2 regions of the Burkholderia savannae genome follow, and region 2 is predicted to be linked to the other one. Evidence: riboswitches for the same ligand, from Rfam matches in the RefSeq annotation. Region 2 holds a riboswitch; the other holds the start of a gene.
What was found. A riboswitch is a leader RNA that binds a small molecule or an ion and turns the genes downstream of it on or off. The one in region 2 is predicted to bind cobalamin.
Positions count from the first base shown of each region.

Region 1: linked by a shared signal. The riboswitch ahead of WS78_RS14625 (TonB-dependent receptor domain-containing protein) and the one ahead of WS78_RS09745 (HoxN/HupN/NixA family nickel/cobalt transporter) in region 2 are both predicted to bind cobalamin.

Region 1 covers NZ_CP013417.1:2,963,095-2,978,556, forward strand. Annotated here, with positions in the region: gene WS78_RS14600 (adenosylcobinamide-GDP ribazoletransferase) at 1-717, opposite strand, end outside; gene cobT (nicotinate-nucleotide--dimethylbenzimidazole phosphoribosyltransferase) at 724-1,779, opposite strand; gene WS78_RS14610 (ABC transporter ATP-binding protein) at 1,823-2,647, opposite strand; gene WS78_RS14615 (FecCD family ABC transporter permease) at 2,644-3,645, opposite strand; gene WS78_RS14625 (TonB-dependent receptor domain-containing protein) at 3,742-5,859, opposite strand; cobalamin riboswitch at 5,928-6,189, opposite strand; gene WS78_RS14630 (hypothetical protein) at 6,392-6,742, shown strand; gene WS78_RS14635 (cell division protein ZapA) at 6,739-7,053, shown strand; RNA gene ssrS (6S RNA) at 7,135-7,316, shown strand; gene WS78_RS14645 (EVE domain-containing protein) at 7,392-7,853, shown strand; gene WS78_RS14650 (SIMPL domain-containing protein) at 8,051-8,788, shown strand; gene lgt (prolipoprotein diacylglyceryl transferase) at 9,178-10,068, opposite strand; gene WS78_RS14660 (LysR substrate-binding domain-containing protein) at 10,176-11,147, opposite strand; gene ilvD (dihydroxy-acid dehydratase) at 11,320-12,993, shown strand; gene WS78_RS14675 (c-type cytochrome) at 13,128-13,451, shown strand; gene WS78_RS14680 (DUF2486 family protein) at 13,591-14,286, opposite strand; gene WS78_RS14685 (DNA polymerase III subunit chi) at 14,309-14,725, opposite strand; gene WS78_RS14690 (leucyl aminopeptidase) at 14,769-15,462, opposite strand, start outside.
Region 2 covers NZ_CP013417.1:1,962,078-1,977,539, reverse strand. Annotated here, with positions in the region: gene WS78_RS09770 (class I SAM-dependent methyltransferase) at 1-266, shown strand, start outside; gene WS78_RS09765 (glycosyltransferase family protein) at 263-1,576, shown strand; gene WS78_RS09760 (cobyrinate a,c-diamide synthase) at 1,807-3,372, opposite strand; gene cobO (cob(I)yrinic acid a,c-diamide adenosyltransferase) at 3,377-3,979, opposite strand; gene WS78_RS09750 (cobalamin biosynthesis protein) at 4,031-4,441, opposite strand; cobalamin riboswitch at 4,607-4,839, opposite strand; cobalamin riboswitch at 5,299-5,558, shown strand; gene WS78_RS09745 (HoxN/HupN/NixA family nickel/cobalt transporter) at 5,909-6,970, shown strand; gene cobW (cobalamin biosynthesis protein CobW) at 7,036-8,109, shown strand; gene cobN (cobaltochelatase subunit CobN) at 8,134-12,399, shown strand; gene WS78_RS09730 (ATP-binding protein) at 12,608-13,846, shown strand; gene WS78_RS09725 (vWA domain-containing protein) at 13,918-14,532, shown strand; gene WS78_RS09720 (alpha/beta hydrolase) at 14,669-15,355, shown strand.

The sequences.
Region 1 (15,462 bases), 1.0 Mb from region 2:
CTCGAACACCTGCTGCGCGAAGCCGAGACAATCGCCGGTGTAGCCGCCGATGCGCCTGTCGAGATAACGCGCGATGCACGCGCGCAACGCGAGCGTCACCGCGAGCGCGAGCGCGCCCGCGCGCCAGTCGGGCCAGAACAGCCACGGCAGACCGAGCGCGGCCGCGAACATCAACGCGCTCGCGCGCATCCGATGGGCGACCGGCTGCGCCTTGCCTTCGGCGCGCGCGTAGTCGAGCGTGACGAGCAGGCTCGCGGCGAGCGTGCGGCTCGCCGCATGCGCGGCGATCATCGTCCACGCGGCGCGCGCGGGCGGCATCGCGGCGAGCGCCTGCCATTTCAGCGCGAGCGCGATCACGAGCGCCGCCGCGCCGAACGTGCCGATCCGCGAATCGCGCATGATCCGCAGCACGTCGTCGCGCGTGTAGCCGCCGCCGAACGCGTCGCAACTGTCGGCGAGGCCGTCCTCGTGCAGCGCGCCCGTCGCGACGAGCGTCGCCGCGATCGACAGGAGCGCAGCGACGCCCGTCGGCCACACGCGCGACGCGGCGAGATGCACGGCCGCCGCGAGCGCGCCGACGCACACGCCGACGAGCGGAAAGTAACGCGCCGCGTGCGCGAGATCGACGGCCGCGCCGCTGATCGCGCGCGGCACCGGCACGCGCGTGAAATACCCGAGCGCGACGACGAAGTAGCGCAGTTCGGCGAGCGGATTCATCGCGCGTCACGCATCGCGGTTCGCGACGCCCGCCGACTCGAAGCTCGCCATCTCGTTGACGAACGCCGCCGCCGCGCGCACGAGCGGCAGCGCGAGCGCGGCGCCCGTGCCCTCGCCGAGACGCAGATCGAGCGCGAGCAGCGGCTCGCCGCCGAAATGCTCGAGCATGCGCCGATGCCCCGCTTCGTTCGACACGTGCGAGAACACGCAGTATTCGCGCACCGCGGGCGCGAGCGCGTCGGCGACGAGGAGCGCGGAGGTCGCGATGAAGCCGTCGACGAGAATCGCCATTCGCGCGCGCGCCGCCTCGATGAACGCACCCGCCATCATCGCGATCTCGAAGCCGCCGAACGTCGCGAGCACGTCGAGCGGCTCGATCGCGTCCGCGTGCCGCGCGAGCGCGCGCCCGAGCACCGCGCGCTTGTGCGCGAGCCCCGCGTCGTCGAGCCCCGTGCCGCGGCCGACGCACGCGTCGATCGGCACGTTCAGCAGGCGGCTCATCACGCACGCGGCCGCCGACGTGTTCGCGATCCCCATCTCGCCGAAGCCGATCACGTTGGTGCCGAGCGCCGCGTGATGCCGCACGCGCGCGGCGCCCGCGGCGAGCGCGGCGAGCGCTTCGTCGCGCGACATCGCGCGCTCGTGCGCGAAGTTGCGCGTGCCGCGCGCGATCGCCGCGCCGACCAGTTGCGGCGATTCGGGCAGCGGCGACGCAACGCCCGCGTCGACGATCTCGAGCGCGAGGCCCGCGACGCCCGAAAACGCGTTGATCGCGGCGCCCCCCGCCACGAAGTTCGCGACCATCTGCGCGGTCACCGCCTGCGGATACGGGCTCACGCCTTCGGCCGCGATCCCGTGGTCGCCCGCGAACACGATCATGACGGGACGCGCGACGCTCGGCGCGGCGGTGCGCTGGATCAGGCCGAGCTGCAGCGCGAGCGCTTCGAGGCGGCCGAGACTGCCGGGCGGCTTCGTCTTGTGATCGATCGTGCGCGTGAGCGTCGCGCGCAGCGCGGCGTCGTCGAGCGGGGCGATGTGCGGCAGGGAGTAGGTGGAGGTCATCGGTTCGCCTCGTGGGTGGAATGGGTCGCGCGATGCGCGTCGGTCAGATGATGCGGCCGGGCGCGCCGGGCCATGCGGGCACGAGCGCCTCGTGGCCGTCGCGCTCGATCAGCACGAGCGGATAGCCGAACGCGCGGCTCGCGAGCTCGGGCGTCAGCACGTCGCGCACCGGGCCCGCGTGCGCGGCGCCGTTGCCGTCGAGCAGCAGCGCGTGCGTCGCGAAGCGGCGCGCGAGATTCAGGTCGTGGCACGAGAAGATCGCCGTGCGTTCGCCCGCGCGCAGCCAGTCGGCGAGCGCGACGAGACAGTCGATCTGATGATGCAGGTCCAGGTGCGCGAGCGGTTCGTCGAGCAGCAGCAGCGGCGCGTCCTGGCACAGCGCGGCCGCGAGCGCGACGCGCTGCCGCTCGCCGCCCGACAGCGACAGCACGTCGCGCGCGGCGAACGATTCGAGCCCGAGCCGCGCGAGCGCCGCGTGCGCGGCCGCGCGATCGTCGGGGCGCTCCCAGCCCCAGCCTGTCAGATGCGGAAAGCGGCCAAGCAGCACAGTGTCGAACACGCTCGCGCTGAACGCGTCGTAAAGCGTCTGCGCCATCACCGCGCGCCGCCGCGCGAGCGCTTCGGGCCGCCAGTCGGCGAGCGGCACGCCGTCCGCCTCGACATGGCCCGCCGCGGGCTTCGCGAGCCCCGCGAGCGTCGTGATCAGCGTCGTCTTGCCCGCGCCGTTCGGCCCGGCGACGCACCACAGCTCGCCCGGATAGAACGTATGCGTGAAGTCGTCGAGCAGCGTGCGCGCGCCCGCCTTCAGCACGACGCGCAGCGTGCCGTAGCGGGCCGAGCGCGACGTCGGCGCGCGGTGCGTCGTCATCGCGCAGCCCTCCGCAGCAGCATCCACAGGAACAGCGGCACGCCGATCAGCGCGGTCATCACGCCGACCGGCAATTGCGCGGGCGCGATCGCCGTGCGCGCGAGCAGGTCCGCGGCCATCACGCCCGCGCCGCCCGCGAGCATCGAGGCGGGCAGCAGCATCCGCTGATCGTTGCCGAACGCGAGCCGCAGCGCGTGCGGCACGACGAGCCCGACGAAGCCGATCGTGCCCGCCGTCGTGACGGCCGCGGCCGCCGCGAGCGACGCGATCAGATAGATGCGCAAACGCAGCCGCGCGACCGGCACGCCGAGCGCGGCCGCCGCCGTGTCGCCGCGCAGCAGCACGTTCAATTGCGGCGCGACCGGCAACGCGACGAACGCGGCGAGCGCGAGCGCCGCCAGCGCGAACCACGGCGACGCCGCGCCGCTCAGGTCGCCCGACAGCCAGAACAGGATGCCGCGCAAGCGCTCTTCGGGCGCGATCGCGAGCATCAGCGTGATGAGCGCGAACCAGCCCGCCGAGATCACGACGCCCGTGAGCAAGAGGCGCGGCGATGCGTCGCGCGGCTCGCCGCGCCACAGCTCGCGGCGTGCGAGCCCGAGCACGAACGCGATCGACGCGAGCGCGCCCGCGAACGACGCCGCGTCGACGATCCACCATGCGCCGCCCGCGATCATCGCGACGAGCGCGAACGCGGCCGCGCCGCCCGACACGCCGAGCACGTAAGGCTCGGCGAGCGGATTGCGCAGCAGCACCTGCAGCAATGCGCCCGCGAGCGCGAGGAGCGCGCCGCAGCCGAAGCCCGCGAGCGCGCGCGGCAGCCGCAGCGTGCGGACGATGTCGGCCGCGAGCGGATCGGCGCTCGCGCGATGAGCGAGCGCCGCGAACGCGTCAAGCGGCGTCACCGGCACGCTGCCGAGCGTGAGCGACGCGACGAACGCCGCGCATGCGACGAGCGCGAGCGCGGCCCAGATCGCGGCCGCGCGCGCGGCGTGCATGCCGGCGCCGCGCGCGTCGGCTCTCATGCCGCCTCCCGCGCGCGAAGGCGCGAGCGGCGCGCGCGGCACCGACTGCGCCGAAGCCGCGGCCGGCCGTCAGCGCTGCTGCCAGCCGAGCGTGACATAGGCGCCGCGCCGCGGCGTGTTGTATGCATATGCAAGCTCGTAGTCCTTGTCGAACAGATTGTCGATGCGCGCGCTCACGTACCACGACTTCGTGATGTCGTAGCGCGCGGACAGATTGACGATGCCGTATCCGCCCAGACGATTGCCGTAATCGTCGCGCGGGCCGCTCACGAGCCACTCGCCGCCGACGCGCCAGCCGCCGAGCGAGCGATTCGCCGACACCGACGCGAAGCGCCGCGCGCGCCGGTTCAGATCCTGGCCGGCGGTTTCATCGACCGGGTTCTGCAGCGTCGCCGCAACGCGCACGTCGGTCTTGCCGACATGCCCCTGCCACGATCCTTCGACACCCTGCACTTTCGCGCGGCCGACGTTCTGCGCCACATAGTACGGGCCGCTCGCGCCGGGGCGATAGTCGATGAGATTCGTGTAGCGCGTCTGGAACGCGGTCACGCGCACGACGCCCGCCGCATCCGACGCATACTGCACGGCCGCCTCGACCGAATGGCTGCGCTCGGGCCGGATCGACGGATTGCCCGCGTTCGGATAGTACAGATCGTTGAAGCTCGGTGCGCGAAACGCGCTCGAATAGCTCGCGGACACCTTCCAGCGCTCGGTGACGTCGAGCCCGTAGCCGAGATAGTAGCTGTTCGCGCCGCCGAAATCGGAGTATTGATCGCGGCGCACGTTCGCCTGGAACTGGCTGTCGCCGATGCGGCCGGTATAGCCGAGCCAGCCGGAATTCACGTGGCGCTCGGGCGCGGCGAACACGTTCGATTCGAACGACTGGTCGAGCCGTTCGTAGCCCGCCTGAAGCTTGTGGCCGCGCGCGATCGCGAAATCGTTCTGCCACGTGTACTGGCGGTTGTCGGTATTGAAGTGGTCGGTGTATGCGCCGTTGAGCGCGGACTGGCTGCGGTCCTTGCCGCTCGACACGTTCACGCGCGTCGTCCACCAGTCGGCGAGCTTGCCGTTCGCGAACGCGGACACCTGCTGGACACGGCTGTACAGATCATTCAGATCGGTCGGCGCGCCGTATGCGTCGTCGAAGCTCGCCTTGCCGTTCGCCTGGAAGTACGTGACGCCGGCGTCCCACCTGTCGTCGAACCGGTGCCGCAGCGACGCGGACGCGCTTTCGTTCAGATAGCCGTTCGCGTTCGGATTGGCCTGCGGCTTGAGCGCGGGATCGAGCGACGAGAAGCCGTCCGTCTTGAAGCGCGCGAGCGACACGCTGAACGTCGTCCGGCCGTCCGCATCGAGCCGGCCCGATGCGCCCGCGCTTTGCGTCTGCGTGTGATAGCTGCCGTAGCCCGCCGAGAAATCGAAGCGCGGCGGATGATCGCCGCCCGTCTTCGTGAACACCTGCACGACGCCGCCGATCGCGCCGGACCCATACAGCGACGACACGTTGCCGTTCACCACTTCGACGCGATCGATCTGGTCGAGCGGCAGCTGGCTGATCTGCGCCTGCCCGAGGCTCGCCGAATCGACGCGCACGCCGTCGACGAGCACGAGCGACTGTGTCGGCTGCGCGCCGCGCAGGAAAAGGCTCGCGCTCGCGCCCGGCCCGCCGTTGCGCACGATCTGCGCGCCGGGCGCGAGCGCGAGCAGGCCGGGCAGATCGGTCGCGCCGCTGTCGGCGATGTCCTGCGCATCGAAGAGCGTCGTCTGCGGGATCGCGTCGGCAAGCTTCTGCGGCGCGCGCTGCGCGGTGACGACGATCGGCGCGAGCTGCGCGCCGGGCGTCGAACGCGAAGGCGCTGTCGCTGTCGCTGTCGCTGTCGCTGTCGCTGTCGATGTCGACGTCGACGTCGACGTCGATGTCGATGTCGATGTCGATGTCGATGTCGACGCCGATGCCGATGCCGATGCCGATGCCGATGTCGCTGACGTTGCCGACGCCGACGCCGGTTCGGATGCGAAAGGCGGCGGAGCCGCGGACGACAAGGAGTCCGCTGGAATCGCAGACGATGAAGAAGAAACGGAAGAATCAGCTGAAGCAGGCTGAGCAGCCGCGGCGCCTTGCGCGAGCGCGACGCACGGCAGTCCGGACAGAGCGGCGAGCGCTGCGCGGACGAAACGGGTACGCATGAACGACATCCTGTTGAGCCACAGCGGGGCCCGCTTCCCCGCAGGCCCTGCATCACGGAGACGGGCGCGCCCGTCTCCCCGCCGCGGCCGGTATCCGGGCTCGCGACGTCACCGCCTCGCCTTCCCGCGCGAAACGCGCAGTGGCACCACGCCGGCGGCCGGCCGAGCCGGCCGTGCCGACGCATCGAGAGTGCGGCTTGCATCGGATTCGATGCGATCGCTTACCGTTGCGGGGGCAGCGCAGGTTGGCTCGGTCCCGGCGGACGTCGCGCCCTGCTTCCCGTTTAACCGCGCGCGAAGCGCGCGAGCACCGAGGCGGCGCCAGTTTAGGAGCGCGCGCGCCGCAGCGTCAAGAAAGCGCGACGACGCAGCGCAAGAAACGTCGCGCCGTGTGTCGTCGACACGATCGACATCAACGAACGACGAAGAGATTTCGCGGCGAGAAGCAGGGGTGTTACGTCTAGAAACGTTACAGATATCGGAAAGTCGCTTATTCCGCGCTAAAATGCTGGGTCTTTAGAGGACGCAGCACATGCTCAACGAACTCGAAACCCTATCTCAAAACATCGGCCGTCTGATCGCGCTGAATCAACGCCATCAAGCGGAACGGCTCGCGCTCGAGGAGCAGGTCGCGCAATTGCGCACGCAGGCGCAAACGCTGCGCTCGGAACTCGAGCAATTGCGCGACGAGCGCAACGCGCTCGCAGCGGAGCGCGACACGCTGTCGGCGAAGATCGACGACGCGCAAGTGAAGCTCAACGCGATTCTCGAAAAATTGCCGCGCACGAAAAGCGTGCCGGATGCGGAAAACCAGCTCGACCTGCTCGCGCCGCAGGCAAGCGATGAAGCCGAAGGCACGGCGAGCCACGGAGAACAGGCATGAGCACCAAGCAGATCGAAGTGTCGATTCTCGGCCAGGCGTATCGCCTCGCCTGCTCGCCCGAAACCGAAGCGGCGCTCGTCGAGGCGGTCGCGCGCGTCGATGCGGAAATGTCGAAGATCCGCGCGAACAGCTCGGTGCGCGGCACCGATCGCATCGCCGTGATGGCCGCGCTGTCGCTCGCATCGGAGCTGCTGAGGCTGCAACAGAGCGTGCGTCACGGAGAAGCGTTCCCTGCGGAAGAAATCCGGCGTACAATGCATCAAATGAATGAACAACTCGGTGCAGTGCTCGCACAGCACGAGGTGCAGTAAAATGCTTCACCAGGTTCGGCCACTGCTTGATCTATCGCGTTCAAGCCGCTGAATTCAAAGGTGATTCGAACAGTTAAGTCAGCTTCCCTGCCTGGTTCGCCAAGGTCATATATTCCTTGAACCAATGCCATGTGCACGGTTGCGGAAATTTGTAGCACGGGCGCGCGCGTCACTCTGTCTGATGTACCCGAAGTGCTGCTAACTGCGACCAATTCTGAACCTCAGGTTCAGGATGCCGGCCTAGCGGCCAAGGCGGGGGCCTATTCGACGGCATCGGGCAAAGCCCGATGCCGTTTCCTTTTGTGCAGCCTTTTCATTGCGTCGAGTCGTTGCGATCCATGCGCTACTGGCTGATGAAATCCGAACCGGACGAGGCGAGCATCGACGACCTCGCCGCCGCCGCCGACCAAACCTTGCCGTGGACCGGCGTGCGCAACTATCAGGCGCGCAACTTCATGCGCGACACGATGCGGATCGGCGACGGCGTGCTGTTCTACCACTCGAGCTGCCCCGAGCCCGGCATCGCGGGGCTCGCGGAAGTCACGTCGACGCCCTACCCCGATCCGACGCAATTCGATTCGCAAAGTCCGTACCACGATCCGAAGTCGACTCAGGAATCCCCGCGCTGGGTGCTCGTCGACGTGCGCTTCGTCAAGAAGACGCCGCTCGTTTCCCTCGGCGCATTGCGCGAGCACGAGGAACTCGCCGACATGCGCGTGCTCGCGAAGGGCAACCGGCTGTCGATCACGCCCGTCACGCCCGAAGAATGGCGCTTCATCACGAAGCGCCTGATGAAGTGACGCGGCGGCCACGTCAAACATTGTCAGACCCGGCGCGCGAAGCCGCGCCGGCCGGAACCTCGGCCCGCTTTCGACAGCCTAACGGGCGCTCGACAGATGCAGTGCCGCATCCGCCGGGCGTTTCGAAAGAAGCGCGGCGTCCGTCCGCGCCCCGCACGCCGCATGTCGCGTGCGCGCTTACGCTCAAGGAGTCAACAATGACGAAAAAATCCGCTCTAGCCGTTGCCGTCACGCTCGCGGCGGCGCTGCCGATCGCCTTCGCGCTCGCCCCGTCCGCGGCGCGCGCGCAAAGCATGGGCCAGATGCAGCCGCCCGCGGGCGTGCTGTCGCTGTCCGCGCAGGCGAGCACCGATGTTCCGCAGGACGTCGTCGACATCACGCTGTTCTACGAACAACAGGCGAAAGATCCGGGCACGCTGACCGCCGAGCTGAACAAGCGCGCGGACGCGGCGCTCGCGCAGGCGCGCGGCGTATCGGGCGTCACCGCGCGCACGGGCGAATTCTCGGTGTCGCCGAGCATCGACCGTGACGGCAAGATCTCCGCGTGGCGCGGCCGCACCGAGGTCGTGCTCGAGTCGCACGACTTCGCGGCCGCGTCGAAGCTCGCGGGCCAGTTGAGCCCGATGATGCAGGTGGCCAACGTCGCGTTCTCGCTGTCGCCCGAAGCGCAGCGCGCGGCCGAGCAAAAGCTCACGTCGGAAGCGATCAAGGCGTTCCGCACGCGCGCCGAGGAAGCGACGCGCGCGTTCGGCTACAGCAACTATTCGATCCGTGAAGTGAACGTCGGCAGCGGCCGCAACGTGCAGCCGTATCCGCGGATGTTCGCGATGGCCGCGCCCGCGATGGACAGCGCGAAGGCGAGCGCGCCGATCGCCGTCGAAGGCGGCAAGACGACCGTGACCGTCAACGTGAACGGTTCGGTGCAGATGAAGTGAAATGAAGCGGCGCGGGCGGCAATGTGGCGCGCCGCCCGCCGTCGACGAAACGCCGGCTTCTCGCCGGCGTTTTTTATTGCGCTTCGTGCATGTCGGAACTTGCGATCGCATGTCGCAGGTTGTTCGATTGCTCGCGATCACGAGCGCTGGCCGCACGTTGCGCGCGTGAAAGGCAGGCCCGGCGTTCCGCGTATCGGCACGGTGCGCATCGTACGCCGCGCGTCATGTGCCGTATGCCGTGCGTCGTGCGTCGTGCGCCGTGCGCCGTGCGCCGTGCGCCGTGCGCCGTGCGCCGCAATCAGCGTACGCGCAAGCGCGGCCCGCCGCCCACGCCGTTCGCGCCGGGCCGGCGGCCGCGCGATCGCACGCAGCCGCGCGGCGCCGCTCGATCAGGCCGTCTTCGCGACGCCCCCGCGCCGATACGCCCAGACCATCATCAGCACGCCCGCGATGATCATCGGCAGCGACAGCCACTGCCCCATCGACAGCCCGAACGTCAGCAAACCGAGGAAATCGTCCGGCTCGCGCGCGAATTCGACCGTGAAGCGCGCGAGGCCATACCCGATCAGGAACAGCGCCGAGATCGCGCCCATCGGCCGCTGCCTGCGCGAGAAGAACCACAGCACGATGAAGAGCGCAATGCCCTCGAGCGCGATTTCGTACAACTGCGACGGATGCCGCGGCAGCATCTGGTGCGACAGGAACACCTCGTTCAGATCCCACTTCGCCGCGAGATCCTGATGCGCGGCGAGCCACGCGGCGTCGTCGCGCGACGCGCCCGGGAACAGCATCGCCCACGGCGCGTCGGGGCTCGTCACGCGGCCCCACAGCTCGCCGTTGATGAAATTGCCGAGACGCCCGGCCGCGAGCCCCGTCGGCACCATCGGCGCGACGAAGTCGGTCACTTCGAGCCAGTGGCGCTTGCGCTGCCACGCGAACAGCGCCATCGCCAACGTGACGCCGAGGAAGCCGCCGTGGAACGACATCCCGCCCTCCCACACCCGGAAGATGTCGAGCGGATGCGAGAAGTAGTAGCCGGCCTTGTAGAACAGCACATAGCCGAGCCGGCCGCCCAGCACGACGCCGAGCACGCCGTAGAACATCATGTCGTCGATGTCCTTCGCGCTCCAGCCTTGCGCGGCGACGTACGGCAGCTTCAGGCGCAACCGCCCGACGACGATCGCGAGGATGAAGCCGACGAGATACATGAGCCCGTACCAGCGCACGGCGAGCGGGCCGAGGTGAATCGCGACGGGATCGAAATTCGGATGAATGATCATGAGTTAGCGTTGATGGTTCTGAATCGATGCGGCACGCACGGCGACGCCGACGTTCGAGGCGACGCGCATGCGGCAACCGCGGTTCGACGGGCGCGCCGCGCGAACGTTCACGGGCGCGCCGCGAGCCTGCCCGCGCGCGCCCGGCCAGGCACGCCGGCCGGCGGATCGGAGGGCGACACCCGCTGCGCGTCGCCGCGCACGACGTCGATGAAGCCCGCGAGCACCGGGCTCACGTCGCCCGTGCGCCACACGAGGCCCGTCTCGACGACGGGCGCCGTAGCGGCGAGCGCGCGATAGACGACGCCCGTGCGCCGCAGGTTACGCAGCGATTGCGGCACCAGTGCGACGCCCATGCCCGCCGACACGAGGCTCACGATCGTCTGCATCTGGATCGCCTCCTGGCCGATGCGCGGCGCGACACCCGCCGCGCCGTAGCAGCCCGTAATGATGTCATAAAAGCCGGGCGCCAAACGACGCGGGAAGATGACGAGCGGCAGCGACGCGATGTCGGCGATCCGCACGGGCGCGTCGCCCGCCGCCTCGCTCGCGTCGGCCGGCATCGCGACGACGAGCGGCTCGCGCAGCACCGGCAGATACGACAGCGACGCCGCATGGCGCGGCGGCACGGGCGGAATCACGAGCCCCGCGTCGATGCGGCCCGCGACGAGCTCCTCGATCTGCACGTCGCTCGTCGCCTCGGTCAGTTGCAGGCGCACGTGCGGATAGCGCGCGCCGAACTCGCGCAGCAGCTGCGGCAGCAGCCCGTAGTCGGCCGTCGACACGAACGCGAGCGCGAGCGACCCCGCCTCGCCGCGCGCGAGGCTCTGCGCGAGAGGCGGCAGCGCGTCGGCCGCGGCGATCAGCCGCCGCACGTCGGGCAACAGCGCCGAGCCGACCGCGGTCAGCTCGACCGAGCGCTTCGTGCGCGCGAACAGCGCGACGCCGAGCGCGTCCTCGAGCGCGCGAATCGCCTGCGACAGCGGCGGCTGCGTCATCGAGAGCCGCTCGGCGGCCCGGCCGAAGTGCCGCTCGTCGGCGACGGCGACGAAATAGCGCCATTGGCGTAAATCAGGGGTCACATCGCTCTCCACGTCCTTGTCGACCGACGGATTAATATGAAAATCGACCTAATAAGTGATGAATAATATATTGGACATTCTCTAAGAGAAACTGCATTCTTGCCCACCTGAGCCGGACCGCGCCGATGCAGCGCGCCGCCCCACAGTCAACCAGTCGATGGATGGAGTCCCCATGTCGTACAACCGCCGCTCGAAGAACATCACGCAAGGCGTGGCCCGTTCGCCGAATCGCTCGATGTATTACGCGCTCGGCTACCAGAAGGACGATTTCGACAAGCCGATGATCGGCATCGCCAACGGCCACTCGACAATCACGCCGTGCAACGCGGGCCTGCAGCGCCTGTCGGACGCAGCCGTCGCGGCCGTCAAGGCCGCCGACGCGAACCCGCAGATCTTCGGCACGCCGACGATCTCGGACGGCATGTCGATGGGCACCGAAGGGATGAAGTACTCGCTCGTGTCGCGCGAGGTGATCGCCGACTGCATCGAGACCTGCGTGCAGGGCCAATGGATGGACGGCGTCGTCGTCGTGGGCGGCTGCGACAAGAACATGCCGGGCGGCATGATCGCGCTCGCGCGAATCAACGTGCCGGGCATCTACGTGTACGGCGGCACGATCCGCCCCGGCCACTGGAAGGGCCGCGACCTGACGATCGTGTCGTCGTTCGAGGCGGTCGGCGAGTTCACCGCCGGGCGCATGTCGCAGGAAGATTTCGAAGGGGTCGAAAAGAACGCGTGCCCGACGACGGGCTCGTGCGGCGGCATGTACACCGCGAACACGATGAGCTCGTCGTTCGAGGCGCTCGGCATGTCGCTGCTGTATTCGTCGACGATGGCCAATCCCGATCAGGAGAAGGTCGACTCGGCGGCCGAATCGGCGCGCGTGCTCGTCGAAGCGGTGAAGCGCGACCTGAAGCCGCGCGACATCATCACGAAGCAGTCGATCGAGAACGCGGTGTCGGTGATCATGGCCACCGGCGGCTCGACGAACGCGGTGCTCCACTATCTGGCGATCGCGCACGCGGCCGAGATCGAATGGTCGATCGAGGATTTCGAGCGCATCCGCAAACGCGTGCCGGTGATCTGCGACCTGAAGCCGTCGGGCCAGTACGTCGCGACCGACCTGCACGCGGCGGGCGGCATTCCGCAAGTGATGAAGATCCTGCTCGACGCGGGCCTGCTGCACGGAGATTGCACGACGATCACGGGCCGCACGATCGCCGAGGAGCTGAAGGACGTGCCGGGCGCGCCGCGCGCCGACCAGAAGGTGATCTACCCGATCGACCAGGCGCTGTACAAGGAAGGCCATCTCGCGATCCTGAAGGGCAACCTCGCCGAGGACGGCGCGGTCGCGAAGATCACCGGCCTGAAGAATCCGGTCATCACCGGCCCGGCGCGCGTGTTCGATGACGAGCAGAGCGCACTCGCGGCGATCCTCGACGACAAGATCAACGCGGGCGACGTGGTCGTGCTGCGCTACCTCGGCCCGCAGGGCGGCCCGGGGATGCCGGAGATGCTCGCGCCGACGTCGGCGATCATCGGCAAGGGCCTCGGCGAATCGGTCGGCCTCATCACGGACGGCCGCTTCTCGGGCGGCACGTGGGGGATGGTGGTCGGCCACGTCGCGCCGGAAGCGTTCGTCGGCGGCACGATCGCGCTCGTGCAGGAGGGCGATTCGATCACGATCGACGCGCACAAGCTGCTGCTGCAACTGAACGTCGACGACGCCGAGCTGGCGCGCCGCCGCGCCGCATGGAAGCAACCGGCGCCGCGTTACACGCGCGGCGTGCTCGCGAAGTATGCGGCGCTCGCCCGCCCGGCGAACGAGGGCGCGGTGACGGGCTGACGCGCGAGCGCGCGCCGCCACGGCGGAACCACAAAAAGCGACAAGATGACGAAGGGGGCGCGACGTACTCGCGCCCCCTTTCCTTTTATAATGCGCGCACCGCCAAGCCGGACGCTGTGCCGGCGGAGACCAGCATGAAGAGAACGACCTTGCGCCTGATGGCAATCGCGCTCGTTGCCGCGGCCGCAAATGCGCATGCGCAGCAGTCCGACGGGCTCGCGCTCGCGCAACGCAAGAACTGCATGGCGTGCCATGCGATCGACAAGACGTTGATGGGGCCGTCGTTCCGCGCGATCGCCGACAAGTACGCCGCGCGCGGCGACGCCGCCGGCTATCTCGCTCAGACGATCGTCAAGGGCAGCGTCGGCGTGTGGGGCGGCGTGCCGATGCCCGCGAACACGCAATTGACGAGCGCCGAGGCCGGCACGCTCGCGCACTGGGTACTGACGCTCAAGTAAGCCGCATGGAAAGACAAGACGCCGACGACGGCGTCTCGCGCATGATTGCGCGATGGCGGTGCACGCAGCGCGTCACCTGCGCGCCGCCTCTCACGCCCCGTGCGGCGCAGCGCGGCCGACGAGCCGCCCCGGCCCGCCGTCATGCGGCGGCGTTGCCGTTGCCGTGCTCGTTGCGACGGGCGAGCGCCGCGCCGACTTCCTCCGTTACCCAGCCCGCCACCTCGGTTTCCAGCGCAAGCGCGACTTCGCGCGCGATCTGGCCGACGAGCCAGCCCGCATGGTCCTGCAACGCGTCGCGGCATCGCGCCTCGATGAGGCCGCGCCCCTCGCCCGTCAGATAGTTGGTCATCCGGCTCTTCAGCCGGTCGGCGATCTGCCGCGCCTCGAGGTCCGCGGCGAGCGACGGCGCGGCATACGGCGGCGCGGCGCGCGCCGCATCGGGCGTCGACGACGGCAGTGCAGCGGGCGGCGCGAGATCCGCCGCAAAATGCGCGGCTGGCAATTCGTCGGCGTACGCCGCGGGCGCCGCATACGCGGTCGGCAGCTCGGCCGCGAGCGCATCCGGCGTCGGCACGAACGGCGGCTCGACGTGCGTCGGCGCGCGCAGCTCGTCGACGAGCCTCGGCGACGCGTCGCGCGCCGCGGGCTCGGCCGCGCGGGCCTCTTCCACGGTGCCCGCCGCACCGGCCACTGCACCGGCCACCGCATCAGCCGCCGCATCGGCCGCCGCGTCCGCCTGCACGCGCCCGGCGACGGGCGGCCGCGCGAGCGCGGGGTTGCCGGGCACGAGCACGTCGGTCAGCACGGGAATCGACGATTCGTTGGCTTCGACCACGGTTGTCCTCCGTCTGCGCGGGCTAGCCGCCCTGCTTGTGGTTGTTGAGCGCGTAGCCGCGGTCGCGGTAGAACCGGTACCGCTCGCGTCCGGCCGCGAGCTCGTCGGGCGCGTTGCCGACCACTTCGAGCAGCCGCTCGAAGCGCGCGAACTGCGCCGGCACGTCCGCGCCCAGGTTCAGCAGGATGCCATGATGCGACGCGCGCTCGAGATCCGCGGTCAGCACGATCGGCGTGGTCGCCGCGTGCGCGTTGTCGATCGCGCAATGCGGAATGAAATCGAGCGGCGAGAACGTCCACAGCCGCTCGTCGAGCGCGCGCAGCCGCGCGGGCTCCGCGCACACGACGACGGGCTGCCCCGCCTGATACGCCTTGCGCAGCAGCCGGCACGCGTACGCGAGCGAATCGCCGACGTTGGTATGGAAGTCGATGCGCGTCATCGCTCGCCGCGCCCCGCCGCGCCGATCGTCGAACCCCGCGCCATCACGCGCCGGCGCGATCGATCAGGAACTGCGCGAGCAGCGGCACGGGACGGCCCGTCGCGCCCTTCGCCGCGCCGCTCTTCCACGCGGTGCCGGCGATGTCGAGGTGCGCCCACGGGTAGTTCTCCGCGAAGCGCGACAGGAAGCACGCGGCCGTCACGCTGCCGGCCGGACGCCCGCCGATGTTCGCGAGATCCGCGAAGTTCGACTTCAGCTGATCCTGGTATTCGTCGTCGAGCGGCAGGCGCCACGCCGGATCGCCCGCCTCGCGCGACGCGTCGAGCAGCTCGCCCGCGAGCGCGTCGTCCTTCGAGAAGAGGCCCGTGTTGTGATGGCCGAGCGCGATGATGCACGCGCCCGTCAGCGTCGCGACGTCGATCACCGCGGCGGGCTTGAAGCGCTCCGCGTACGTGAGCGCGTCGCACAGGATGAGGCGGCCTTCCGCGTCGGTGTTGAGCACCTCGATCGTCAGGCCCTTCATGCTCGTGACGATGTCGCCCGGCTTGTTCGCGTTGCCGGCCGGCATGTTCTCGCAGGTCGGCACGATCGCGACGACGTTGAGCTTCAGGCCCATTTCGGCGACCGCGCGAATCGTGCCGAGCACCGAGCCCGCGCCGCACATGTCGTACTTCATCTCGTCCATGCCCTCGCCCGGCTTGAGCGAAATGCCGCCCGAGTCGAACGTGATGCCCTTG
Region 2 (15,462 bases):
TGCTGACCACCACCTTCGTGTATCGCACGTATCCGCGCAACGCGGACATCGTCACCGGCCAATGGACGCCCATCAATCTGGAGATGGCGCCTTACGATCTCGATGCTCCGCTGTCGCTGCTGATCGAGGGGAGTCACGAAAGCATCATCTACGGGCCCGACATCGGCGTGGTGCCGATGTCCGATCGCTGCCTCGGGCTATGGGACATGGACAGCGTGCGCAAGCGGGTCCGGCGCCGGGCCGAGGAGCTGCAGGCCACGCCATGATCGTGCTCAGCCATTTTTGCCATCCCGCGCCGGCCAGCCTCGCCAATCATCGGCAGTATGCGCGGCTGCACGGATATCGCCACGAGGTGATCGACGCCTGCGCGATGCCGCAAGCGCTTCCGCTGCGTGCGCTGTACCGCTACGAAGCGCTGCTCGACGCGTTGCGGCGCGCGCGGCCGGGCGAGCTTGTGCTGCTGCTGAGCGAAGACGCGGCGATCGTCGAGCCCGTTGCGATCGAGCGCCTGATGGCCGGTCGCGACATGCTGCTCGTGCGCACGTCCTCGCATGCGCTGCCGCAGGTCGACGTGCAGTTCTGGCGCAACACGCAAGCCGTGCGAGAGGCCGTGCTGCGGCTCGTGAAGCAATGCCGGCTCGGCGGCGAGGGCCCGCCGACGTCCGAAGCCGCGTTGCTCGCCGGTCTCGACACGCAGCACTACATGACGTTGATCGACGGGATCTGCGCCGTCATGCCGACCGGATACAACTACGATCCGCTCTGGAGCCGGGTGCCGACGTTCGCGGTCAGCATCGACGACGCGCCGGATTCGCCGGATCACAAAGGCGTGACGCCGCGCTTCCGGGACGTGCTCGTCGAGCACGTCAACCGGTGCCGCGCCGCCGCGCTGCCGATGTTTTCGTTTCCGCAGTATCCGGCCGCCGACGCCGCCGAGCGCAGCACGTACAATCCCGGCCGCGCGATCGCGCTCACGACGCTCTATACCTCCCACATCGAAAGTTATGCGCGAATCGCGGAAGGCAATTTCCGCCGCTACTGCGAAGCGCAGGGCTACACGCTCTACGTGCATCGCGACATTCCGCGCGAAATCGGCCTGGACGCAACCGGCAACTGGTTCAAGCCGTGGCTGCTGCACAGCTACCTGCAACATCACGACTGGGTCGTCTGGCTCGACGCCGACGTGCTGATCGCCGACCCGCATCGCAAGCTCGAGCCGATGCTCGAAGGCCGCGACGTGCTGCTCGCGCGCGACGTCGGCCAGTGGCCGTTCAACTCGGGGGTGATGGGCTTTCGGCGCACGCCGCGCAACGACGCGATGCTGCGCGATCTCATGGCGACGATCGCCGCGATGCCCGACCGATCCGGCGTCTATGCCGGCGACGGCGACCAGCTCCAGTTCATCGAGGCGATGTCGAGGGCCGGCTTGCTTCAGGACGAAGCCGTCTTGGACATGATCGGCATCAACACGCCCTGGCTGTTTCGCCGCCCCGACAGCTTCATCGTGCATTACTACGGAATGTGGCACGACATGCGCACGCTGATGATGGCGCACGACGACACGCTGCTCGCTTGATGCCCGCGGCCGCCGCGGCGAGAGGCGCTTGCGGCGCGCGCCGCGCGCGGGCGAAGCGTCGCCGCCGAGCGTCGCGCCGGCCGGCTGCCGCGCATGTGCGGAGCGGCTGCCGCGGCGCGGCGCGAACGCGCGGCCTGCTGAAATTCAACCCCGCGTTGCAATTCCGCGTTGCCGCCCGGCGAGGCATGACGGCGGGCGCGACCCGGCTGCCCGAGCCGGGCGGCAACGCGTCAGAGCATGTCGCCCGCGAAAAGCGCCGCCGCCGCGCGCGGATTCGACGGCCAGTACGCATGCAGATAGGTCGCGACGATCGGGCCGTGCCGATACACGGCTTCGCCCGCCGCGCCGTCGTCCGGCCGCGTCGCGGCGGCGGCGGGCGCAAGCGGCGTCGCGAAGCGCGAATAGTGGAACGTATGGCCCGTCATCGCGCCGAAGCGCGTCGCGAGCGTCTGCATGCCGAGCGCGGCGAAGCGCCGCTGCATCGCCGCGTGGCCGGGCACCAGGCCGAGCATCGGCGTTTTCACGCCGTCGGCGTCCGTCAGCGAATCGCTCAGGTACAGCATGCCGCCGCATTCCGCGACGACGCGCCGGCCCGCCGCCACGTGCGCGGCGATCGAGCGCGCGGCCGTCGCGTTCGCCGCGAGCCGCGCCGCGTGCAGCTCCGGATAGCCGCCCGGCAGATAGAGCGCATCGGCGCCGTCCGGCACCGGCTCGTCGGCGAGCGGCGAGAAGAACGCGAGCTCGGCGCCGAGCGCCTCCAGTTGATCGAGGTTCGCCGGGTAGATGAACGAGAACGCCGCGTCGCGCGCGATCGCGATCCGTTTGCCGGCGAGGCGCGACGCGGCGTCGTTGGTCGCGCGGGCCGGCGCGGCGGACGCGGCGCTGTCGCCGTCGCCGTCCGAGTGATTGGCCGCCGCGATCGTTTCGCGCGCACGATCGGCGGCGTCCGCCTCATCCGCCTCATCCGCCTCATCCGCCTCATTGGCCTCGTTCGCCTCGGTGGCCGCATTCGCCGCCGCCGCGACATCGTCGCGATCGTCGGCGGCGCGGGGCGTCGAAGGCGCGCGATGGCGGGCGTGAGCGGCGCACGGCGTCGCGATGGTGCCGCCGCCGTCGCGGCCCGCTTCGAACGCGAATTCGACGACGGGCGGCAATTCCGCGAGCGCCGTGTGCGCGATCGCGTCGGCCGCGCGGTCGAGGCGCGCATCGAGATCGGCGACGTCGTCCGGCTGATGCAGCCCGAGATGCCGCTCCGGCAGCGCGATCTGTGCGTCACGCGGCAGATGGCCGAGCCAGCGGATCGAGGCGGGCAGCGCGCCGCGCAGCAGCTGCGCGTGACGCTCGGAGCCGACGCGGTTCGCGAACACGCCGTGAAACGGCACGCCGGGGCGGAAACGCGCGAGCCCGAACGCGAGCGCGGCGAAGGTCTGCGCCATCGACTGCGCGGAGATCACCGCGGCGACCGGCACGCCAAACGCCTGCGCGAGATCGGCGCTCGACGGCGTGCCGTCGAAGAGCCCCATCACGCCTTCGATCAGGATCACGTCCGCGTCGGCCGCCGCGCGCGCGAGCAGCGTGCGGCAGCCGCGCTCGCCGACCATCCCGAGATCGAGCGAATAGACGCTCGCGCCGCTCGCGCGCGCGAGCAGCATCGGATCGAGAAAATCCGGGCCGGTCTTGAACACGCGCACGCGCCGCCCGAGCCGCCGGTGATGGCGCGCGAGCGCCGCCGTCACCGACGTCTTGCCCTGGCCGGACGCGGCGGCGCTCACGAAGAGCGCGGGGCAGGCGGGCATCGCGTCAGAACTCCACGCCGCGCTGCGCCTTCACGCCTTGCTCCTTGTACGGATGCTTGACGAGCCGCATCTCGGTGACGAGATCGGCCGCGTCGACGAGCGCGTCGGGCGCGTGCCGGCCCGTCACGACGACGTGCAGCGTCGGCGCGCGCGCGGCGAGCGTCGCGAGCACTTCGTCGAGCGGCAGGTATTCGTACTTGAGCACCGTGTTCAGCTCGTCGAGGATCACCATCCGGTAGTCGCCGCTTTCGATCATCCGGCGCGCCTCGTCCCAGCCGCGGCGCGCGGTCGCGATGTCGGCGTCGCGGTTCTGCGTGTTCCACGTGTAGCCGTCGCCCATCGTGACGAAATCACACTGCGCGTTCGCGCCGAGAAAATCGCGCTCGGACGTATGCAGCGCGCCCTTGATGAACTGCACGACGCCGATCCGCATCCCGTGGCCGAGCATGCGCACGGCCATCCCGAACGCGGCCGTGCTCTTGCCCTTGCCGTTGCCCGTGTGGACGATCAAGAGGCCTTTCTCGGCGGTCGCGGCCGCCTGCTTTTTCTCGTGGCCCGCGCGGCGGCGCTCGGCCATGCGTTGATGCGATTCGGAATCGGTTTTCATCGACTGGAGTCCTGTGAGTCGTGTCGTTCGTGGATCGGAAGAGGGCGCGCGTTACAGCGGGCCGGCGAGCGCCGCCGTCACGCCGTCGAGCGCGAGCTTGCGCACGACGAGCGCGCCGTTCGGCGCGGCGAGGAGCGCGCATGGCTCGCAGACGCCGTCGACGCCGAAGCGCGCGCGCGCGGCGAGCGACGGCGCGGCGCCGGCCGCGCGCCGCGCGTCGCGGGCGAAACGCGCGAGCTGCGCGGCGATCTCGTCGCGCGAAAACGCGGCGAGCGGCCAGCCGTTGCGCGCGCAGCATTCGACGAGGCCCGGCTCGCGCGCCTTCGCGTCGAGCGTGGCGACCACGCCGACGTCGGCGAGCGACGCATCCGGCAGTTGCGCGAGCGCGGCGCGAATCGCGGCCTCGATCGCATCGGCGGGCCGTCCCGCGCGGCAGCCGATGCCGAGCGCGACGCGCATCATCGGGCGGTGCGCGAGCGAGTCGCGCTCGCGCGGGTTCCGGCGGCTTGGAGCGAATGGAGTCATGCGGCCTCGGCCATCGACGGCCGGCTCGCGAGCCGGCGCGTCATGCTGCGTGGGTTGCGCGCCCGGTTCCGTCCCCCGCGGAACCGGGCGTTCGGCGAGCGCGGCTCGCCCCTTGCGTCGGCCGGTATCCGGGCTGGCCGCTTGCCATTCCGCCGCCTTCCCGTCCGTGGCGAGGACAGTGGCGCGATGGCGGAATGCGCGAACGCGGCGGGCGCGTCGCAGGCGGCGTACCGTTGCGGGGACAGCACAGGCTGCGCGGGCTCGCCGCTTCCTGTTTCCCGTTTGACTGAGCGCGCGGGTCGCGCGCTCGAGCACCGAACGCGCGCATACGATAGCACAGCGCCGAACACGCGAGGGCACGCCGCCGAAGGCGCGCGGCGGGCGGGCAGCGGGCGTCGGCGCTCGCGGCCGGCGAGGGCCGACGGCTCCGCCCGGATCGCGCCGGGCGGGCGGCGCGGGCAGCGCGGCATGCGCAGGCGGCCGACCGGGCCGACCGCGCGGGGCGGCGCGAGCCGGCCGTCGGCGCGGCGTCCGGCTTGCGCGCGCGAGCGCCGTCTGCGCCCGCTCGCGCGCCGGGCAGCCGTGACACGCCGCATCCGGCGCGCGGTGTCGGCTGATCCGGCGCGGCTCCGATCGACGCGCCGCTTCGGCCGCGGCGCGGCGATCGACGCCGCTCGCGCGCCGGCCCGCCATCGGTCGTGACGTGTTCCAGCCGCCGTGCTGCGCGACACCCGCCGCGCCCGCGTCGTCCTTCCGCGCCTTTTGTCCGCCTTGACGCACCGCGCCCGCGCGCCTACACTCGCTCGCGTTTCGGTGCTCGCGTGCGGGTTCTTGTCGCACGCAGTCAAACGGGAAGCAGGGAGCGTCGCCGCGTCGCGGCTCGCCAACCTGCGCTGCCCCCGCAACGGTAAGCGAAGGCATCGCGCGAGCGATGCGGCGCCCGCTTCTCCGCATGCCCGCCGGCATGCGCGGCCAACCACTGGACGCATCGCGTCCGGGAAGGTGAAGCGGCGTTTTCGTCAGCCCGGATACCGGCCGAGACACGGGGCCCGTTCGCCGTTCGAGCGCATCCGCCGCCGCGACGGCGAGCGGCCCCAGGGTTCAGCGCCGCGGGGATGCGGCGCGTCGTCCACGGCTTCATCGCGTCGCTCGACGCCGCCTTGCCTGGCTCATCCCCGTCCGGTGCCGCGTGCTTCGGCCCGCGCCGCGCGAGTCGCATCTGCGCGAGCGGCCGGCGCGCACGTTGCATATGCGCATGTCGCAAACGCGCGCGTTGCAAATGCGCAGCGGCGCGCAGTGCGCGCGGACGGACGACGAACCGGGCGCGGCGGCACGCGCATCGCGCGCGATGTCGCGCGTGTTGGCATTCGTCTTGTTTGTCGACCGGTTCGCAAAGGGAGCGCCATGCTCAAATCGTTTCTCCGTCTCTTCAACGACAGCCCCGCCGAGCTCCGCAGCAAGATCGTCGGCATCTACGCGCTGCTGATCGCGTTCAACGTCGGCGCGTGGATCTGGGCGTTCGCCGCGTTCCACGGCCAGCCGGTGCTGCTCGGCACGGCGCTCCTCGCCTATACGTTCGGGCTGCGCCATGCGGTCGACGCCGACCACATCGCCGCGATCGACAACGTCACGCGCAAGCTGATGCACGAGAAAAAGAATCCGCTCGGCGCGGGGCTCTTCTTCTCGCTCGGCCACTCGACGGTCGTGATCCTGATGACGGTCGCCGTCGCCTTGACGGCCGCGACGCTCGCCGAGCGCTTCGAAGGGATGAAGGCGTGGGGCGGCGTGATCGGCACGAGCGTGTCGGCGTTTTTCCTGCTCGTGCTCGCGTTCGCGAACCTGCTGATCCTGATCTCCGTGCACCGGACGTTCCGCGCGGTGCGGCGCGGCGAGCCGCTCGTCGAGCAGGATCTCGACCTGCTGCTCAACCGGCGCGGCTTCTTCGCGCGGATCTTCCGGCCGCTGTTCGCGATCGTGTCGCGCAGCTGGCACCTGTATCCGATCGGCTTCCTGTTCGGCCTGGGCTTCGACACAGCGACCGAGATCGCGCTGTTCGGCATCTCGGCCACGCAGGCGCACGGCGGGCTGTCGTTCTGGTCCGTGATGGCGCTGCCCGTTCTCTTCACCGCGGGCATGACGCTCGTCGACACGACGGACGGCATCATGATGATGGGCGCGTACCGCTGGGCGTTCGTGCGGCCGATCCGCAAGATCTACTACAACATGACGATCACGTTCGTGTCGGTGCTCGTGGCGGTCGTGATCGGCGGCATCGAGGCGCTCGCCCTCGTCGGCGACAAGCTCGCGCTCAAGGGCGGCCTCTGGGACTTCGTCGCGATGGCGGCCGAGCACTTCGGCGTGCTCGGCTATTTCGTGATCGGACTGTTCGTCGCGAGCTGGGCCGTCTCGGCGCTCATCTACCGGATCAGGCGCTACGACGACATCGACGTGACGATCTCCGCATGAGCCGCGCGTTCGCGGCCGCCTTGACATCGAACCGATTCGAACCGATACCGACCAACGGAACCACCATGCAAATGCGCAAAATTCCCGTGACGATCGTCACGGGCTTTCTCGGCAGCGGCAAGACGACGCTCTTGCGCCACATCCTCCAGAACGCGGGCGGCCGCCGCATCGTCGTGATCGTCAACGAGTTCGGCGAGCTCGGCATCGACGGCGAGATCCTGAAGGGCTGCGGCTTCGGCTGCGACGAAGCGGGCCGCGCAGCCGACGGCCAGCTCTACGAGCTCGCGAACGGGTGCCTCTGCTGCACCGTGCAGGAAGAGTTCTATCCGGTGATGGAAAAGCTCGTCGAGCGCCGAGCCGGCATCGACCACGTGCTGATCGAGACGTCCGGCCTCGCGCTGCCGAAGCCGCTCGTGCAGGCGTTCAACTGGCCGTCGATCAAGAACAGCTTCACCGTCGACGCGGTGCTGACCGTGGTCGACGCGCCCGCCGCGGCGCTCGGCCAGTTCGCCGAGAACCCGGTCGCCGTCGACGCGCAGCGCCGCGCGGACCCGAACCTCGATCACGAATCGCCGCTGCACGAGCTGTTCGCCGATCAGCTGTCGTCGGCCGATCTCGTGATCGTCAACAAGACCGATCTGCTCGACGACGGCGCGCTCGCGTCGGTCGAGACGACGATCCGCGACGAGATTGCGCCGCAGGTGAAGATCGTGCGCGCGCAGCGCGGCGAGCTCGATCTCGCGACGCTGCTCGGCCTGAACGCCGCGTCCGAGGAGACGATTCACCTGCGCCACGATCACCACGGCTCGGCCGACGATCCCGATCATCACCACGACGAGTTCGATTCGGTCGTCGTCGAGGCGCGCGTGAGCTCGCGCGAGGCCGCGCTCGCGGCGCTCGCGGCGCTCGTCGAGGCGCACACGATCTACCGCGTGAAGGGCTTCGCCGCGCTGCCGGGCGCGCCGATGCGGCTCGTCGTGCAGGGCGTCGGCCGGCGCTTCGACAGCTATTTCGACCGCCGCTGGCGCGACGGCGAAGCCGACCTGAGCCGCTTCGTGCTGATCGGCGAGGACCTCGACGCGGCCGCGCTGCAGCGCGCGTTCGACGCGGCGCTCGCGGCCCGCGCGCAGGCCGCGTGATGCCGCGCGGCGCGGAGTAGAGCGATGCATTTGTTGCGCACGACGCCGGGCGGCTTTGTCGACGATACGCAGGGCGTCGTCCGGATCGACCAGCGTCCGGCCGACATCGTGATCCTGAGCTCGGCCGACACGACGCTGTCGCTGCTCGCGAGCGTCGTGCCGACGCTCGGCGACGGCTTTCCGAGCGTGCGCCTCGCGAACGTGACGTTCCTGAGGCAGCCCGCGTCGGTCGATTTCTACGTCGACGACGTGCTGCGTCACGCGCGCGCCGTCGTGATCGACCACCTCGGCGGCGAGACGTACTGGCCGTACGGGATCGAGCAGGCCGTCGCGCTCGCGGCGCGCGCCGGGCAGCAGCTCGCGATGTTCTCGGGCGACCTGCAGGAAGATCCGAACCTGATCGCGAAGAGCACGGTCGCGCCCGAGCTGTGCCGGCTGTGGTGGCGCTATCTGCGCGAGGGCGGGCCCGCGAACGCCCGCGCGCTGCTGCGCAGCATCGCGCACCACGCGCTCGGCGTCGGCGACGAGCCCGAGCCGCCGCGCCCGCTGCCCGCCGCCGCGCTCTATCATCCGGCGCTCGCGAGCCCGAGCCTCGACGACTGGCGCGCGCGCTGGCGCGAGCATGCGCGCGTGGTCGCGATCCTGTTCTACAAGGCGCACTGGCAGGCCGCGAACACCGCGGTGTTCGACGCGCTTGCCGCCGCGCTCGAGCGAGAAGGGCTCAACCCTTTGCCGATCGCGGTGACGTCGCTCAAGGACGCGATGAGCCGCGCGGTCGTCGAGAAGCTGTGCGCGGACGCGAACGTGTCGCTCGTGCTGAACACGACCGCGTTCGCGGCGGGCGCGCTCGGCGCCGACGAGCCGGAGGTGCTCGCGGGCGACGCGCCCGTGCTGCAGGTGATCCTGTCGGGCGGCAATCGCGACGCATGGCTCGCCGATCCGCACGGCCTGAACGCGCGCGACATCGCGATGCACGTCGCGCTGCCGGAAGTCGACGGGCGGATCGTCACGCGCGCGGTGAGCTTCAAGGGGCTCGCGTACCGCTGCCCGCACACCGAGGTCGACGTCGTGCGCTATCAGCCGGACGACGAGCGGATCGCGTTCGTCGCCGAGCTGAGCCGCCGCTGGTGCCGGCTGCGCACGCTCGAGAACGCGGACAAGCGCGTCGCGCTCGTGCTCGCGAACTATCCGGCGAGCGAAGGGCGGATCGGCAACGGCGTCGGGCTCGATACGCCGGCGTCCGCGCTCGCGGTGCTCGCGATGCTGCGCGACCAAGACTATCGGATCGGCGAGCTCCCCGAAGACGGCGACGCGCTGCTCGCGCGGATCACCGAAGGCGTGACGAACGATCCGTCGACGCGCGCGCTGCGCCCGGCGTTCCAGAGCTACCCGCTCGACGATTACCTGCGCCGCTTCGCGCAATTGCCCCAAGCGGCGCGCGACGCGCTGAACGAGCGCTGGGGCCCGCCCGAAGCGGACCCGACGCTGCGGCAGCGGCGCTTCCCGATTTCCGGCTGGCGCGCGGGCCACGTGTTCGTCGGCGTGCAGCCGTCGCGCTCGCGCGGCGACGACGATTACGCGAACTACCACGACGCCGATCTCGTGCCGCCGCACGCGTATCTCGCGTTCTATTTCTGGCTGCGCGACGCGTTTCGCATCGACGCGCTCGTCCACGTCGGCAAGCACGGCAATCTCGAATGGCTGCCGGGCAAGAGCGTCGCGCTGTCGCCCGCGTGCTGGCCGGACCTGATCCTCGGGCCGATGCCGCACCTGTATCCGTTCATCGTCAACGATCCGGGCGAGGGCAGCCAGGCGAAGCGGCGCGCGCAGGCGGTGATCGTCGACCATCTGATGCCGCCGCTCACGCGCGCGGAAAACTACGGGCCGCTGCAGGATCTCGAGCGGCAGGTCGACGAATACTACGATGCGCTGATGGTCGACGCGCGCCGCGCGAAGGTGCTGCGCGAGACGATCCTCGAGACGATCGTCGAGCACAAGCTGCACGAGGAGCTGAGCATCGCGCCGCCCAGCGGGCGCGATGCCGAGGATGCGCTGCTCACGCGCGTCGACGCGTGGCTTTGCGAGCTGAAGGAGGCGCAGATCCGCGACGGGCTGCACACGTTCGGCAGCTCGCCGCGCGGCCGCCAGCGGCGCGATACGCTCGTCGCGCTCGCGCGCTTTCCGTCGGGCGACGGGCGCGGCGAGCACGCGGGGCTGATCGGCGCGCTCGCGCGCGATCTCGCGCTCGGCGAGCACTTCGATCCGCTCGCGTCCGACTGGGCCGCGCCGTGGACGGGGCCGCGGCCCGACGCGTTGCGTGCGGTGAGCGGCGAGCCGTGGCGTCACGCGGGCGACACGCGAGAGCGGCTCGAAGGGCTGGCGCGCCGGCTGATCGAGCGGATATGCGGGGAGGGCGGCGACGCGCCGGATTCCGCGCGCGGATCGACCGGCGCGCGCGACGACGGCAGCCATGCCGACGCGTGCGGCGGCGACGCGCCCGATCGCGCGCGTGGCCGGCACGGTGCGCGCGACGACGGCGAATACGCGGCCGACGCGTGCGTGGCGAATTCGCGCGACGTGCGCGGCGCGGAGCGCGATCCGAATGGCGCGGCGCGTTCGGCAACGCTTCGCGGCGCGCCCGCGAACGGCCGCGCGCCGCACGGCCGCCCGACGGAGCGCGGCATCCGCGCGGCGGACCGGCAGACGGCGGATCGCGCGTCGGCCGCCCACGCGGCGCAACCCACGCAGGCGAAGGACGGCGACGCGCCGACAGGCGTCGAGCCGCGCGCCGGGGGGCGGCCGGCCGCCCACGCCGCGCATGACGATTCCGCGGCAAGCCCCGCGTTCCCGAACGCCGCGCCGCGATCGAACGCAACGGACTTCGCCGATCCCGCATACGTCGCCGCGCACTGGCCGCACACGCACGCGGTGCTCGAGCGGATCGCGCGCGACGTGCTGCCGCGCCTCGACGCATGCGGCGACGAAGAGCTGCGCCAGTTGCGGCGCGGCCTCGAAGGCCGCTTCGTGCCGCCGGGGCCGAGCGGCTCGCCGTCGCGCGGGCGGCCGGACGTGCTGCCGACGGGCCGCAACTTCTATTCGGTCGACACGCGCGCGGTGCCGACGCAGGCCGCATGGACGATCGGCCTCAAATCCGCACAGCAGCTGATCGAGCGCCATCTGCAGGAACACGGCGACTACCCGCGCGCGGTCGGCCTGTCGGTGTGGGGCACGGCGACGATGCGCACGGGCGGCGACGACGTCGCGCAAGCGCTCGCGCTCCTCGGCGTGAGGCCGAAGTGGGCGCACGGCAGCCATCGCGTGACCGATTTCGAGATCCTGCCGATCGAGATCTTCGACCGGCCGCGGATCGACGTGACGCTGCGCGTGTCGGGCTTTTTTCGCGATGCGTTCGCGAACGTCATGCACCTGTTCGACGCGGCCGTGCAGGCGGTCGCCGAGCTCGACGAGCCCGAGCATCTGAACCCGGTTCGCGCGCGCGTGCGGCGCGAGACCGACGCGCTCGTCGCGCGCGGCGTGCCCGCCGACGAAGCGCGCCGGCGCGCGGGCTGGCGCGTGTTCGGCGCGCGGCCGGGCGGCTACGGCGCGGGGCTGCAGGCGCTGATCGACGGCCGCCGCTGGCAGACCGATGCCGATCTCGCGCACGCGTACCGCACCTGGGGCGGCTACGCGTATGCGCAGAACAGCGCGGGCGAGGCCGCGCACGACGCGTTCGGCGCGCGCCTCGCGACGATCGACGCCGTCGTGCAGAACCAGGACAGCCGCGAGCACGACATCCTCGATTCGAACGATTACTATCAGTTCCACGGCGGGATGGCGGCCGCTGTGCGCCACGCGTCGGGGCGGCAGCCGAGCCTCTATCACGGCGACCACAGCAATCCGGCCGCGCCGCGCATGAACACGCTGCGCGAGGAGATCGCGCGCGTGATCCGCTCGCGGGTCGTCAATCCGAAGTGGATCGACGGCGTGAAGCGGCACGGCTACAAGGGCGCGGCGGAGATCGCGGCGACCGTCGACTACCTGTACGGCTATGACGCGACCGCGCGCGTGATCGCCGATCATCAATACGCGCTCGTCGCCGACGCGTACCTGCACGACCCCGACACGCGCGCGTTCCTCGAGCGGCACAATCCGCACGCGCTGCACGGGATCTGCGAGCGCCTCGTCGAGGCGATGCAGCGCGGCCTGTGGCAAGCGCCGGGTGTGCACCGCGACGCGATCGAAGGCTATCTGCTCGACAGCGAGCAGCGGCTCGAAGGGGCGCGGCGATGAGCACCCGGGCGATTGCAGGCGGGCGCGCCGCGTGCGGCGCGACGGCAATGAACAAGGCGGCGCGATCGGCGCACGGCGCGCGCGCACCGGATGCGGCGAACGGCGCGACGGCGGCGCACGCACCCGCGCACGCGCCGCAAACCGCCCGGTCGATCCGAACCTCGCGCACGATGCGCGCCATGCAACCGTCACCATCACGGGAAGCCACGTGAACGACACGAACCCATCGCACGCGGCGGCCGCCGCATCCGACGAGCGCGCGCTGCCCGCCGCGTATCCGTTTTCCGCGCTGATCGGCGAGGAGGCGCTGCAGCAGGCGCTGCTGCTCGTCGCCGTCGATCCGGGCCTGGGCGGCGTGCTCGTCAGCGGCCCGCGCGGCACCGCGAAATCGACCGCCGCGCGCGCGCTCGCCGAGCTGCTGCCCGAAGGGCGCTTCGTCACGCTGCCGCTGTCGGCCACCGACGAGCAGGTGACGGGCTCGCTCGACCTCGCGAGCGTGCTCGCCGACAACGCGGTGCGCTTCTCGCCCGGCCTCATCGCGCGCGCGCATCTCGGCGTGCTGTACGTCGACGAGATCAACCTGCTGCCGGACGCGCTCGTCGACGCGCTGCTCGACGCCGCCGCGAGCGGCGTCAACACGGTGGAGCGCGACGGCATCTCGCACAGCCATGCGGCGCGCTTCGCGCTCGTCGGCACGATGAATCCGGAGGAGGGCGAGCTGCGGCCGCAACTGCTCGACCGCTTCGGGCTGATGGTCGAGCTCGCGAACTGCTACGACGCGGCGACGCGGCAACGGATCGTCAAGACACGGCTCGCGTTCGACCTCGATCCGGACGCATTCCGCGCGCAACACCGCGACGCGCAAGCCGCGCTCGTCGCACGGATTCGCAGCGCACGCGCCGCGCTGCCGGCGCTCGCGTTCGGCGACGACGCGCACGCGCGCGTCGCCGAACGTTGCATCGACGCGGCCGTCGACGGCCTGCGCGGCGACCTCGTAATGTTGCGCGCGGCGCGGGCGCTGGCGGCGCTCGAAGGCGCGACGATCGTCGAGGCGGCGCATGTCGAGCGCGTCGCGGCCGACGTGCTGCGGCATCGGCGCACGCGGCCGGAGGATGAAGCGGGCGCGCGGGCCGGGCGGCGCGAATCCGCGCGCGCCGGCGAAACCGACCGCGCGAGCGATTCGGCGCGGCTCGACGCGCCGCCGCGCGACGCCGCGGCTGACGCTCACGCAGACGACATGCGGCGTGCAAGCGGCGCCGGTTCGCCGCGCGAGCGATCGCCCGCCGCAACCGGCACCGCGCGGCACGCAGCCGGCAATCGCGATGCGGCACGCGAAAGCGGCCGCCCCCCGCAAACTGACGACGGCGACTGGGGCTACCTGCCGCCCGAGCCGGCGGGCATGACGCCAGTCAAGGGCGTGATCCCGTTGTCGCCAAAAAAACGCTGAGCCATCGGACGGATGCCGCCGCTGCCGTCGCGAACGCGCCGGGCAGCGGACTTCGATGGCTCGAACGAGGCATGCGCACGGACGACGCGCGGGGCCGCCCCGGCGCGCGCATCGCGTGGCGCGCGACACTCGCCGCGACGCGCGGCGCTGCGCTGCGCGCCGATCATCTGCGCTACCGGCCGCAGACGGGGGCGCCCGGCGCGCTCCACTGCTTCGTGCTCGACTGCTCGGCGTCGATGCTGACGGCCGAGCGGCTCGCGCGCGCGAAGGGGCTCGTCGTCGCGCTGTTCGATTGTCTGGCGCGCGAGCGCGCCGACGCGGCGCTCGTCTGCTTCGGCGGCGGCTCGGCCGACGTGCGCTTCGGGCCCGCCGTGCCGCGCTGGTGGAACGAGCGCTGGCTCGCCCCCGTCGGCGGCGGCGGCGGCACGCCGCTCGCGCAAGGCATCGACGCCGCGGCGCGGCTGCTCGCGCGCGCGGCGCGCCGGCGCCCGCAACAGCGGCGCTGGGTATGGCTGCTGTCGGACGGGCGCACGGCCGAAGCGCCCGCGCGGCCGGCGCTCGCCGAGCGGATCGTCGTCGTCGACTTCGACGACGCGGCCGTGCGGCTCGGCCGCTGCGAGCGGCTCGCGCATGCATGGGGCGCGACGCTCGCCACGCCCGATGAGCTCGCGCGCGGGATCGCTTGACGCTCGGGCGATCGCGGTGCCGGCGCACGCCGCGGCCGCGCCGGCCGTCCATACCGCGCGCGGCAGTCGATTGCCGCGGCGATATGCGATCATCGATGCGCTTTTCCCCATCCATCCCATCTCGCGGAGCCTCAGCATGCTCGACGACCAGCCGACGATCGAAATCGAAACCGGCCCCAACCCCGCGTTCGCGGTGATCCTGATGCACGGCCTCGGCGCCGACGCGAACGATTTCGTGCCGCTCGTCCCCGAGCTGCGGATCGCGAACGGCCCGGCCGTGCGCTTCGTGTTCCCGAACGCGCCCGAGATCGCGGTCACCGCGAACAACGGCTATGTGATGCGCGCGTGGTACGACATCCTGTCGTTCGAGGGCGTGAACCGGCAGGTCGACGAAGCGGGAATCGACGCATCGTGCGCGACCGTGCGCGATCTGATCGACGAGCAGAACCGGCGCGGCATTCCGACATCGCGGATCTTCGTCGCGGGCTTCTCGCAGGGCGGCGCGATGACCTACACGGCGGGGCTCACGCATCGGGACGCGCTCGCGGGCCTGATCGTGCTGTCCGGCTACGTTCCGTCGCCGCGCTTCATCGACGAGCGGCTCGCCGACGCAAATCGCGCGACGCCGATCTTCGCCGCGCACGGCACCGACGACGACATCCTGCCGATCGCGCTCGGCGAGGCCGCGCGCGATTTTGCGCGCGGGAAGGGCGCGAGCGTCGACTGGCACGCGTATCCGATGCCGCATTCGGTGTGCATCGAAGAGATCGACGCGTTGCGCCAATGGCTGCATGCGCGGATCGCGGCGCTGCACGCGGCGTAATCGCTCCCTTTGCGCTGCGAAGCACGTGCGGCAGCAAGCGGCATGACGCGGCCGTCCACGTCATGTACCCGTCGCCGACGTGTTGCGCGGCGGGGCATGTCGCCGCG